Regions from separate parts of the Pseudoalteromonas sp. N1230-9 genome, predicted to be linked through region 2. Evidence: predicted binding sites of a transcription regulator. Region 2 holds the regulator's gene; each other region holds the start of a gene.
What was found. The regulator sigma-54, encoded in region 2, starts transcription at its own class of promoters, with help from an activator protein. The targets are predictions, from matches to a motif close to GTTGGCACGNNNNTNGNNT.

Region 1 (3,189 bases), 740 kb from region 2:
CTCAGCAGCTTCTTCAGCTGGTAAGTCGTATAAATCTTTATCCATAGCGTCGCCAGGGTGGATCTTGTTTTTGATACCGTCAAGGCCAGCCATAAGCATTGCTGAGAATGCTAGGTATGGGTTAGCTGTTGGATCAGGGAAACGTACCTCGATACGACGTGCTTTTGCAGACGGTACCACAGGGATACGGATTGAAGCAGAACGGTTACGTGCAGAGTATGCAAGCATTACTGGTGCTTCGAAGCCTGGTACTAGACGTTTGTACGAGTTAGTTGACGCGTTAGCGAATGCGTTGATTGCTTTAGCGTGCTTGATGATACCACCGATGTAGTAAAGTGCTTCTTCAGAAAGACCCGCGTATTTGTCACCAGCGAAGATGTTTACACCATCTTTACCTAAAGATTGGTGACAGTGCATACCAGAACCGTTATCACCTACAAGTGGCTTAGGCATAAAGGTTGCTGTCTTACCATAAAGGTGAGCCATGTTATGGATAACATATTTCATCTCTTGGATTTCGTCTGCTTTTAATACCATGGTATTGAAGCGTGTTGCGATTTCGTTTTGACCCGCAGTTGCAACTTCGTGGTGGTGAGCTTCTACAACTTGGCCTAGTTCTTCAAGAACTAAACATGTAGCTGAACGCCAGTCGTGTGATGAATCAATAGGTGAACATGGGAAGTAGCCACCTTTAACACCTGGACGATGGCCTTTATTGCCACCTTCGTAGTCTTTATCTGAGTTCCATGCAGCTTCGATATCATCAATTTTGTACATAGAACCAGACATGTCTGATTTGTATTTTACATCATCAAATAGGAAGAACTCTGGCTCTGGGCCGAATAAAACAGTGTCAGCGATACCTGTTGAACGCATGTATTCTTCAGCGCGCTTTGCAACAGAGCGTGGATCACGCTCGTAACCTTGAAGTGTTGAAGGCTCAACAACGTCACAACGTACGATTAAAGTAGCTTCTTCAGAAAATGGGTCCATTTTAGCAGACTCAGGTACAGGCATTAGTACCATGTCTGATTCATTGATGCCTTTCCAGCCAGCAATTGAAGAACCGTCAAACATTTTGCCATCTTCAAAGAACTCTTCATCAATTTGGTGATGAGGAATAGAAACATGCTGTTCTTTACCTTTGGTATCAGTAAAGCGTAAATCAATGAACTTAACGTCATTTTCTTTGATAAAATCTAAAACCGATTGTGACATGTGTCCTCCAATTGTTGGGTTTTATTTTTGCTGCATTATTGCTTTTGTTTTATATAAGCTGATTTCATGCCATATTTTTAACATGTTGTTTAGGCTTATAAAAAAAAATAGAATAGGGTTTTGTTAAAACTTTTTGCACAATTTTGGTGCGTAAAAGTTTCATTGTGGTGCATTGCTTTTTCACGATGCCAAATGCACAGAAATTGAACATACCTAATCGTTGAACTCTGCGCTTAATTTACTCTCAAAATATGGCTCATTACTCAGAATATCGCCAGTTTTTACTATTTGAAATGAATAAATTTCATAAATTTGTCATTTATAAAACAGATACTTAGAAAAAGCCTGAAGAAAGTTTATAAATTTATATTGGATAAACTTTCATCCATGCCATTATTAAGGGATAATATGCGCCCTTTTAAATCCTATGCTGGGACATCTGGTGAAAACTCAGATGAGTGCGTAGATCTTGCAGGATCAATGAGATTCAATTTCTCTGAGAAAAAATATGAGCATCGAAAAGTTAAGAAATATAGCGATTATCGCCCACGTTGACCACGGTAAAACAACTTTGGTTGATAAACTGCTTGAGCAATCAGGCACATTAGAAACGCGCGGCGGTAACGAAGAGCGCGTAATGGACTCAAACGACATTGAGAAAGAGCGTGGTATTACCATTTTAGCTAAAAATACAGCTATCTCTTGGAATGACTACCATATCAATATCGTAGATACCCCAGGACACGCCGACTTCGGTGGTGAAGTAGAACGCGTACTTTCGATGGCTGACTCAGTATTACTACTTGTTGATGCTCAAGAAGGTCCAATGCCACAAACGCGTTTCGTAACGCAAAAAGCATTCGCACAAGGTTTAACGCCGATTGTTGTTATCAACAAAATCGACAAACCAGGTGCACGTCCTGACTGGGTTATGGACCAAGTTTTCGATTTATTCGATAACCTAGGTGCAACTGACGAACAGTTAGACTTTAAAGTAATCTATGCATCAGCTATCAACGGCTGGGCAACAATGGATTTAGACACGCCATCTGACAACATGGAACCTATGTTCCAGATGATCGTTGACGAAGTATCTCCACCGGATGCAGATCCTGAAGGTGCTCTTCAAATGCAAATTTCTCAGCTTGACTACAACTCATACATCGGTGTTATCGGTGTAGGTCGTATCAAGCGTGGTACTGTTCGTCCTAACCAACAAGTAACGATTGTTAGTGCAGACGGTACTAAGCGTAACGGTAAAGTTGGCCAAGTAATGAGTTACTTAGGTCTTGAGCGTCACGAAGCAGAATCTGCCGGCGCGGGTGACATCATTGCTATCACAGGTCTTGGCGAGTTAAAAATTTCAGACACTATCTGTGATGTAAATACCGTTGAAGCATTACCACCACTAAGCGTTGATGAGCCTACAGTAACAATGACGTTCTCTGTAAATACATCACCATTTGCTGGTAAAGAAGGTAAATTCGTAACTTCACGTAACATCCTTGAGCGTTTACAAGCTGAGCTTGTTCACAACGTTGCGCTACGTGTTGAAGAAACTGACAACCCTGATAGCTTCCGTGTTTCTGGTCGTGGTGAATTACACTTAGGTATCTTAATCGAGAACATGCGTCGTGAAGGTTACGAGCTTGCTGTATCTCGTCCACAAGTAATTTTACGTGAAGTTGATGGTCAAAAAGAAGAGCCATACGAAACTCTTACAATCGACTGTCAAGAAGAGCACCAAGGTTCTATCATGGAGCAAATTGGTCTTCGTAAAGGTGAACTAACAGACATGTCTCCAGATGGTAAAGGCCGTGTACGTATGGACTTTATGATCCCAAGCCGTGGCTTAATTGGTTTCCAAACTGAATTTATGACATTAACCTCTGGTTCTGGTCTTCTTTACCATACATTCGATCACTATGGTCCACATAAAGGCGGTACTATTGGTGCACGTAAGAATGGTGT
Region 2 (3,189 bases):
GAATATTATCAACGCAATAATAACCAAGGTCCTCAAGGACTCGTAAAGCGACTGATTTACCTGAGCCAGAACGGCCACTGATAATAATTAATTCCATTTATGCCTCTGATGCAATAACTTGAAACAGTTCCTGATCGGTTTTTGCGCTGCGTAACTGTTTACAAAATTCTTTATCTTTTAGTCTATCAGCAATTGTTGATAAGGTCTTTAAATGAAGTTGGCAGTCTCCATCAGGTACGATGAGTGCAACAAAAATATCAACAGGGCGGTTGTCAATTGCATCAAAGTTAATTGGCGATTCGCTCACTATAATAAACGCATGTGGTTTATCAGCACCCGACATACGACCATGCGGAATAGCAATGCCTCTACCAATTCCTGTACTCCCCAACTTTTCTCGATTGAGTAAAGCATTAAGAATATCTTGCTGCGATAGATGAGGAAGCTGCTTATGAGCGAGTTCGCTGATAAATTCGAGAATTCTTTTTTTGCTATTAAAAAGGACCGCAGCTTTGCTGCAGTCCTGGCTAGTAAGTGAACTAAGTTTCATAATTTAGTGTCGAGCTAATTTCTCTTTGTGTTTAATAACTTGGCGATCAAGCTTATCAATTAGCGAGTCGATGGCCGCGTACATATCTTGATGCTCTGTAGAGGCAAACAGTTCGCCTCCGTTTACATGTAAAGTTGCTTCTGCTTTTTGACTTAATTTTTCTACATCTAGAATGACATGAACATTATTAATATGATCAAAATGCCTTTCTAGTTTCGCAAACTTGGTGTTTACATAGTCTTTTAATGAATCTGTGATTTCTACATGACGACCAGTTAGGTTTAGTTGCATAAGCATTTTCCTTCTATGTAAAACGTCTAAATCAAGCTTTTACGCTGATTAGACGGCGGTATTGCTAGAGACTCTCGGTATTTTGCAATTGTACGTCTAGCTACTTTAATTCCTTGCTCAGCCAATATATCTGCAATCTTACTGTCACTCAATGGCTTCGCTGAGTTTTCTGCGGCAATAAGCTTTTTGATTAAAGCGCGTATTGCCGTTGATGAACACTCGCCACCATTTTCTGTGCTGACGTGGCTTGAGAAGAAATATTTCAACTCAAAAATACCCCTTGGGGTATGCATATATTTTTGCGTTGTTACCCGTGAAATCGTCGATTCATGCATTTCGACCATTTCAGCGACATCATTTAGCACCATCGGCTTCATCGCCTCTGGGCCGTGTTCAAAGAAAGCCTGTTGTTGTTGAACAATACAGTTCGTTACTTTTAATAAAGTATCATTCCGACTCTCTAAGCTTTTAATAAACCACTTAGCTTCTTGCAGATGAGAGCGAATAAACTGGCTGTCACTGCTTGATTTTACAGAGCGTGACATAGCCGCATACTGGCTGTTCACTCTGATCTTTGGCATACAGTCAGGGTTTAGCTCAACCACCCAACGACCTTTTACTTTTTTTACCGATACATCAGGTATGACGTATTCAGACTCTTCACGTACGATGCTATCCGCGGGCTTAGGGTTTAAGCTATGGATAAGTGTCATCACTTCTTTAAGCTCGTTTTCTTTAAGCTTAGTCTTTTTCATCAAAGTACGATAGTCGCGACTTGCTAATAATTCGATGTGCTCAGATAAAACCATTTTAGTTTCAGCCAAATAAGGTGTATCTGCATCGAATTGACGAAGTTGTATACATAGGCACTCTTGTAAGCTGCGAGCACCAATGCCGACAGGATCAAATAGCTGTATTCTTTTTAAGACCGCTTCGACTTCATCAAGTTCTATTTCTTCTTCATCATCATTTTGATTAAAGCTTTCAACAATATCCTCACAACTCACAGTTAAAATACCTGAGTCATCGATAGCTTCGACTATAGCAACAGCAATCGCTTCGTCAGTCGGACTAAATGGGGTCAACTGTAGTTGCCACATCAGATATTCATGGAGAGTTTCGGTTGACGCACCTTGGTAAATAGACTCATCTTCTGGCATTGGCCCTGACGAGGTTGAAGGGGCTGCACTCATGTACTCATCCCACGTGACATCCATTGCTAGGTCGTCACTGACGGTATCTTTATTGAGTGCATCACTGCTCTCTTGCTCGTATTCACTGGGTGCTTCTTCTGCCGTAGCTGTGACTTGTGAATCATCAGAGTCAGATTTTTGTTCGTTTTTACCGATCGCTTCTTCATTATAATCCGCTTCTTCCACTTCAAGCAGAGGATTACTATCAAGCGCTTCTTGTATTTCTTGCTGGAGATCCAATGTACTAAGCTGCAATAAGCGAATGGCTTGTTGCAGTTGTGGAGTCATTGTAAGTTGCTGGCCCATGCGCAGCTGTAATGATTGCCTCATGTATCCCTAACAATCCTTTTAAATCATTGATTGATACTACTTTGAGTCAATATCAATATGTTGTCATTATTGTAAGTCTAGCAGATGCTCTAGTCGATGGTGTATTGGTTACAACCTGAATTGCTCGCCTAGATAGACATCGCGTACCGTTTGGTCTGCTAATACGTGCTCAGGCGTGCCTGATGCAATTAGCTCCCCATGAGAAACAATGTAGGCTTTTTCACAAACATCAAGGGTTTCTCGAACATTATGGTCAGTTATTAGTACACCGATACCACGGTTTTTCAAATGCTCTATAATTTTCTTTATATCTAACACTGAAATTGGATCAACACCAGCAAAAGGCTCATCTAGCAGAATAAATTTTGGATCTGCGGCTAATGCTCGCGCGATTTCAACACGGCGACGCTCGCCTCCTGATAGCGCCATACCTTGGCTATCTCGGATGTGCTGAATACTAAATTCATCAAGCAGGTTATTGAGTGTTTCTTCTCGTTGCTGTTTTTTAAGATCTTTGCGTGTTTCAAGAATCGCCATCAGGTTTTGGTAGACTGTCAACTTTCTAAAAATGGATGATTCTTGAGGTAAATAGCCAATACCTAATCGAGCACGATTATGCATGGGTAATAAAGTGATGTCGTTGTCATCAATACTAATTTTACCTTTGTCGCTTGGCACTAGCCCAACAATCATATAAAAGGTGGTGGTTTTACCTGCACCATTAGGACCTAGTAAGCCGACAATACTGCCTGCTTCGACTTCTAGTCCCACATTTTTGACAACTTGGCGGCCTTTATAGCTCTTTGCTAGCAGCTCTGCTTTTAA
Region 3 (3,189 bases), 560 kb from region 2:
ATGTATCCAGAGCCTTCTGCTGAACAAATGGTACCAACAGGTTCATTGTTTGATAGTTACCTGTCAAATGATCTGTATTCAGATAAAAAAGCACTCAGAACAGGCGATATTATTACTGTTAAGTTGCAAGAGTCTACGCAAGCATCGAAAGCGGCAAAAACTGAAACAGATAAAGAAACGGATGCGAGCTTAGATCCGGTTATCGGCTTAGGTGGAAACCCAGTTAATATAGGCGGAGATAGCATCCAGTTTGGCATTGGCTCAGGTTCATCATTTAAAGGCGATTCAAAGTCAAACCAGTCTAATAGCTTATTTGGTGATATATCCGTCAATGTAATGCGCGTTTTGCCTAATGGCAACCTAGTGATCCGCGGTGAAAAGTGGCTAACCTTAAATACAGGCGAAGAATTTATTCGTTTAGAAGGCTTAGTTCGCCCTGAAGATGTGACCGCCGATAATACAGTCACATCGAATCGCATTGCGAATGCACGAATTCAATATTCAGGAAAAGGGCAAATGCAAGAGTCGCAAAGTGCAGGGTGGCTTTCTCGATTCTTCAGTAGTTCACTTTTTCCTTTTTAGAGGTAACACATCATGAATGGGGTTAAATGCATCATCGCACTTTGCTTACTTAGTTTGCAGTTTAGTGTGCAGGCTGAGCGGGTTAAAGATGTTTCTATGGTCGAAGGTGTTCGCTCTAACCAATTAGTTGGCTATGGTCTGGTGGTTGGTTTGCCAGGTACTGGTGAACAAAGCCGTTTTACTGAACAAAGCTTTAAAGCCATGCTTAATGGTTTTGGCATAACTTTGCCGGCGAGTTTAAAGCCAAAAATTAAAAATGTTGCCGCTGTTGCTGTGCACGCAGAATTGCCTGCATTTAGAAAGCCTGGCCAAACAATTGACATCACGGTCTCTTCAATTGGTAGTGCAGGAAGCTTACGTGGTGGTACATTACTGCAAACCTTCTTAAAAGGGGTTGATGGCAACACCTATGCGATTGCCCAAGGTAGCCTTGTAGTTGGTGGGTTAGGTGCAGAAGGTGCTGACGGTAGTCGTGTTATTATCAACACACCCACTGTTGGGCGTATTCCTAATGGCGCAACGGTTGAGAGAGCAGTTAAAAGCCCGTTTATGCAAGGCGACTACATTACCTTTAACTTGAATCGCCCTGATTTCACAACAGCAAAAAGATTAGAGCAAACAATTAATGACTTAGTTGGTCCAAATAGTGCGCAAGCAATTGATGCGGCATCGGTGAGAGTACTTGCACCTCGTGATGCATCGCAGCGTGTTGCTTATTTATCAACGCTTGAAAATTTGGAGTTCAAACCCGCTGACACTGCAGCAAAAATTATTGTTAATTCACGTACAGGCACGATAGTGATTGGTAAGAATGTTAAATTGCAACCGGCGGCGATTACGCATGGTGGATTAACCGTTACCATTGCTGAGCAGCAAAATGTTTCGCAGCCAAACGCATTTAGCGAGGGTGAAACAGTTGTGACTAATCAAAGCATTATCGATGTTGACCAAGATGATTCTCGTGCATTTGTATTTAATCCAGGAATTAGTCTTGATGATCTGGTGCGTGCTATTAACGAAGTGGGGGCAGCGCCGGGTGACTTAATGGCCATTCTTGAAGCACTTAAGCAAGCAGGGGCCATAAACGGACAACTTGTGATTATCTAATTAACTAAAAACGCGCGAAAGCGCGCTTTTAGTCTCTGCGTTATTATTCTAAATTCTTTTCTCTTATTTATTGGCTCATTTTTTGCATTTAATTGGGTATTAATAATTATTGTGTCAAAAAGCTGATGGATACTAATCATCTCGACAAGCAAAACTTTTTTGATTTAGGTAACTTAGACTCATTACGTCAAAGTGCCCTAAAAAGTGATGCCTCTAGCGATGCGTCAAAAGAGGCGTTAAAAAAGGCGGCGGCACAATTTGAATCTATTTTCACACAAATGCTCTTGAAGAGCATGCGTAAAGCGAATGAAGCGTTCGAAGATAAAGACAGTCCTTTTAACACCAGTGGCGTAAAGTTTTTTGAAGAAATGCATGATCAGCAACTATCAGTCGAGTTGTCTTCAAATGGCTCATTGGGTTTAGCAGATCTTATTGTTCAGCAGTTATCGCCTGATGGCAAAAAATTTATGCCAGGCTCTGTGCTTAGGACTACAACTGAGTTTAACAGTGATAGACGTGCAAGTGGTGTTGAACAGCCAGATACGACGACTAAAGCTGTCGAGACTACGTCAGCCAATGAACAAACTGAAAATCGCTTTGATGATGCTGAATCATTTATCAGCACGGTGTGGGAACATGCTAAAAATGCAGCTGAGAAAATTGGTTTAAACCCTGCTGTCATGGTTGCGCAAGCTGCCCTTGAGACAGGTTGGGGAAAACACATTATTAGCAAAGCAGACGGCACCAGTAGTAACAACTTATTCAATATTAAATCTGATAAAAGCTGGCAAGGTGACAAAGCAAGCAAACTTACTTTGGAGTTTGAGCAAGGTGTGCCTGTTAAGAAACAAGCCAGTTTTCGTTCTTATCAATCAATTAAAGAAAGTGTTCATGATTTTGTGGATTTCCTCAATGAGAATCCTCGTTATCAAGAAGCACTTGAAAACACCGCAGAGCCTGCAGCATTTTTAGATTCTTTACAAAAAGCAGGTTATGCAACAGACCCAAATTATGCCGATAAAATAAAGCAGGTACTAAAGCGTGTTGAGCTTCAAAGTGTTGCTGCTTCATTGGTACGTTAAGGAGTAAGCCCTCATGTCATTTAATATTTATGACATTGCAAATGCTGGTATAAGAGCAAACTCACAGTTGCTGCAAACCACCAGTAAAAACATAGCCAATGTTAATACAGAAGGCTATGTACGTGAGCGAACAGAATTTACTACCATGATCGACAATCAAGTTGGTCGTGGTGAAACTTATCGTTTACTCAATGAGTTTGCGCAAAAACAGCTCAATCGTGACACTTCAAGTAAAGCATTTTTTGACCAATTTGTTACAGAAGCAAGCCGCATGGATAGCTTATTCTCAGAAGAGTCAAATAGTGTATCAACCAGTGTTAATTCGTTTTTTAATAATATTCAAGAAAGCCTAAATCAGCCATCGTCAAATGTTGCGCGTTCTTTAGTGATGACAGATGCACAGAATTTAATTGATCAG
Region 4 (3,189 bases), 330 kb from region 2:
CAATAACATGGCCATGGGCATCAATAAGGCCGGGTAGCAAAGTCGCCTGCTCACCATCAAAGGCTGTTGCATCAGGATAACTGGCTTTTAAGGAGTCATTACCTGTTTTGACCACCTTGCCATCTTTGATGACCAATGTTGAAAACTGTTTGGTATCCCCTTTATAGGTCGGTGTGTAGCCATTGACGTTATAGATAACCGTTGTGTTTGCAAAACAGGATAGTGATGCTGATGCGAGTAAGCCGATGATGAATTTCATAATTGTCTTGTTTTTATTGATTTATAAAAACAGTATCAGAGTTGTCATAAACTGCAACTACTTGAACAAAAATGACAGGGGAAGGGTGCTTGGCACACCCTTAATTTATTTGCTAGCGTAAACTTCAAACTCTGCAAGTGATAACTTGTTATCTTTGTCTTTATCGTAACTTTGAAAACGAGACCAAAGTGCTGGGTCTCGTGCTGATTCAGAGCGACTTAAGTAGCCGTCATCATTGCGATCAAGTTGTTTAAACTTCTCACCAATACTGCCAGAGGCTAAGCTCATAGTACTAAAAAGAAAACATGAAACTAAGCTGGTGATGGTTAATCTTGTCATTGTTTGTTAGCTCTTACTTGTTAAATAATTTTTAAACTCAAGGAGTGATATGCGCTTGTCATTATCTGTATCCCACTGACTTATACGCTTTTTAAGATGAGGCTGAGGCGTAAGTTCGTCAGGGCTTAAATAGCCATCTTTATTCTTGTCGAGATGATTAAAACGTTGTTTTACATCTAATGCAAAGCTATTAAAGCTAAAAGTCATAAGGATTAGTGAAATAACTGAGACTATTTTCATACTGCGCTCCTTGTTAGTGAAAGTGCTTGCCATAATTTAATTCCCAAAATTAAATCCGTTTACACACTCCCTCAGGGATTATGGCAAACACTTTAAGTCGTTAAAGTTTGAATTTCTCAAACTCTTGCTCTGATAAAACCTGATCGTCATTTTTATCTAGATCAGCAAATTGCTTCAGTAAGTCATCATGTTGTGTGGCTTCTGTAAGCGAAATTTCACCATCGGCATTCGTATCAAATTTAGCGAAACGTACATCCATTTGTGATGCTAAAACGGTTGCGCTGATCACTAAAAACATCAGCGAGAAAGCGGCAATAAGTTGTTTCATTACAATCTCCTATTGAACAAACAATTGAAATTCTGAAAAAGAAATTTGGCCATCTTGATTCGTATCAATTTGTGAAAAGTTGTCGTGTAACAACGCGTCTTCCGATGCCTCTGATTCACTTAAAGTGCCGTTACTGTCTTTGTCCAGTTCTTTAAAAGAATCATTTAAGTTAAGGGCATACGTGGTTGTTGAAATACAACACACAAGCGTCAGCATAGTAATGGCCAATTTCTTCATTTTAATTCCTAAGAAAATTAATTATTTACTCTAATACAAAAACAATGCCAAAGTTAAAAGTTGTTGATTATCATGTTGTTATGTGTTTTTTAGCGTGTGTCGGTAGAAATTCTTACATGGTTTTGTGTCTTTTTTGCAACGGGAAAATAAATTTTTAAATTTAACCTTTTAAAATCAGTTGTTTAGTTTGTCTCCAAATTGCAACGATATTGATTTTTTAGTGAAAATAGTGCTGAATTTCAGATAAAATTCAGCCAGTGTATAACTTAACTCATAGATAATTTATACCTGTCACACCTTGAAGGAAACCTATGCAAAGGCAAGCTAGCAGTAAGTTCAAACATCTACTCGATTGGCGTCCCAATTTAATCGGGCAATTTGTGTTTAGTACTCTTTTATCATTATTGCCTTTATCTTTGGTTGTGATCCTATTTTTAAATGCGCTCAACAAGCAGCTTGCTGTCACACAAAAAATAGTGAGCGATAACTACTTAGTAACCAAAACATTTAATAGTCTTAAGCAGGACCTAAATAGCCTTGAGAGAGCAACAAGGCAAAACTGGGTGTTGAAAAGTGAATCACTTGACACCTTAATTGCAAATAAATGGCAGTCATCTTTGCAAAGCATTGATGAGCTAATTTTTTTGAGTCCCTCACCTGATTACGTTAACCAATGGCAGCAGCTAGCCGATGTGTTGAGCTTTGCTCAGCAACACTTGGTACATGAACAAAAACAAGATGGTGAGCTGTTTGCACCAGCCAGTAAACTGATTGCAGAGCAAACAGTGTGGCTACGTGATCAGAATGAATTACGCATCACGAAAAACCAACAACACTTAAAAACCTTACAAGCGTCATTTATAAATTGGCTATTGGCATTGATCCCTATTACTTTGCTGGTGAGTGGCGGGTTTTTATGGCGGATCAGTGGGCGTTTACGCGAATTGACATCTGTTATCGATAAACTGGGACAAGGTCATTGGCAACAAAATATTTCTGTTAAAGGTTCTTCTGAGCTTATTGAGTTAGGCAATAAGTTACAATGGGTACAAGCACAACTTCATATGCTTGAGCAGCAAAAAGATACATTCTTACGCCATGTTACACATGAATTAAAAACCCCATTGGCTTCTATGGTTGAAGGAACAGATCTCCTCGCTGATGAAATTGTGGGGCCTATCAATGCAGAGCAGCAAGCTGTATTAGAGCTTATTACACAAAGTATGGCGCGGTTACGCATTATGATTGAAAGCCTTTTAAATTATAATGCAATTCGCACCAGTAAGGAGAGCATCACCGAATTAGACTTTTCGGTGATGATGGGCAAAATAGAGCGACATTTTGAACATCGCCTAATAGCGCGAGATCAATCGTTGCTTTGGTTAAATGAATTACCTAGCCGCTCTCTTTATATTTCAACGGAATTATTAGAAATGATTTTAGTGCAGCTTATTTCCAACGCATTAAAATTTTCACCAGAAAAAGAAGCAGTTACCATTAAGGTGACATTTAAACACAGTAAGCTTATGGTGTCGGTGAGCGATCTTGGCATTGGTGTTGATGAATCCGAAAAAATGTCTATTTTTGGTGCATTTTATCAAGGTAAAAATGCCAAAAGCCAAGCTGAGATGGGCAGTGGCTTAGGACTTACTATTGTGAAAGAAACAGTTGAACAACTAAACGGTGAGCTAAAGCTCGAAGACAATGACCCCCATGGCTGCTGTTTTACCGTAATATTACCAATTCAATTAACCCAGGGAGTTAACTGATATGGGCTTAGCTAATA

Region 1: a site for sigma-54 is predicted at 1,274-1,292, ahead of glnA (glutamate--ammonia ligase). Genes of this name have one in related genera too.
Region 3: a site for sigma-54 is predicted at 1,759-1,777, ahead of flgJ (flagellar assembly peptidoglycan hydrolase FlgJ). Genes of this name have one in related genera too.
Region 4: a site for sigma-54 is predicted at 1,437-1,455, ahead of LY624_RS13290 (EF-hand domain-containing protein). Genes of this name have one in related genera too.

The regions. Positions count from the first base shown of each region.
Region 1 is NZ_CP090419.1:200,680-203,868, forward strand. Features, by position in the region: gene glnA (glutamate--ammonia ligase) at 1-1,218, opposite strand, end outside; gene typA (translational GTPase TypA) at 1,727-3,189, shown strand, end outside.
Region 2 is NZ_CP090419.1:3,184,454-3,187,642, reverse strand. Features, by position in the region: gene rapZ (RNase adapter RapZ) at 1-97, opposite strand, end outside; gene ptsN (PTS IIA-like nitrogen regulatory protein PtsN) at 98-550, opposite strand; gene hpf (ribosome hibernation promoting factor) at 554-841, opposite strand; gene LY624_RS14795 (RNA polymerase factor sigma-54) at 868-2,364, opposite strand; gene lptB (LPS export ABC transporter ATP-binding protein) at 2,473-3,189, opposite strand, start outside.
Region 3 is NZ_CP090419.1:2,629,379-2,632,567, reverse strand. Features, by position in the region: gene flgH (flagellar basal body L-ring protein FlgH) at 1-582, shown strand, start outside; gene LY624_RS12285 (flagellar basal body P-ring protein FlgI) at 595-1,689, shown strand; gene flgJ (flagellar assembly peptidoglycan hydrolase FlgJ) at 1,815-2,771, shown strand; gene flgK (flagellar hook-associated protein FlgK) at 2,785-3,189, shown strand, end outside.
Region 4 is NZ_CP090419.1:2,854,883-2,858,071, reverse strand. Features, by position in the region: gene LY624_RS13310 (amidohydrolase) at 1-259, opposite strand, end outside; gene LY624_RS13305 (EF-hand domain-containing protein) at 365-598, opposite strand; gene LY624_RS13300 (EF-hand domain-containing protein) at 605-838, opposite strand; gene LY624_RS13295 (hypothetical protein) at 939-1,166, opposite strand; gene LY624_RS13290 (EF-hand domain-containing protein) at 1,176-1,403, opposite strand; gene LY624_RS13285 (sensor histidine kinase) at 1,715-3,172, shown strand; gene LY624_RS13280 (hypothetical protein) at 3,174-3,189, shown strand, end outside.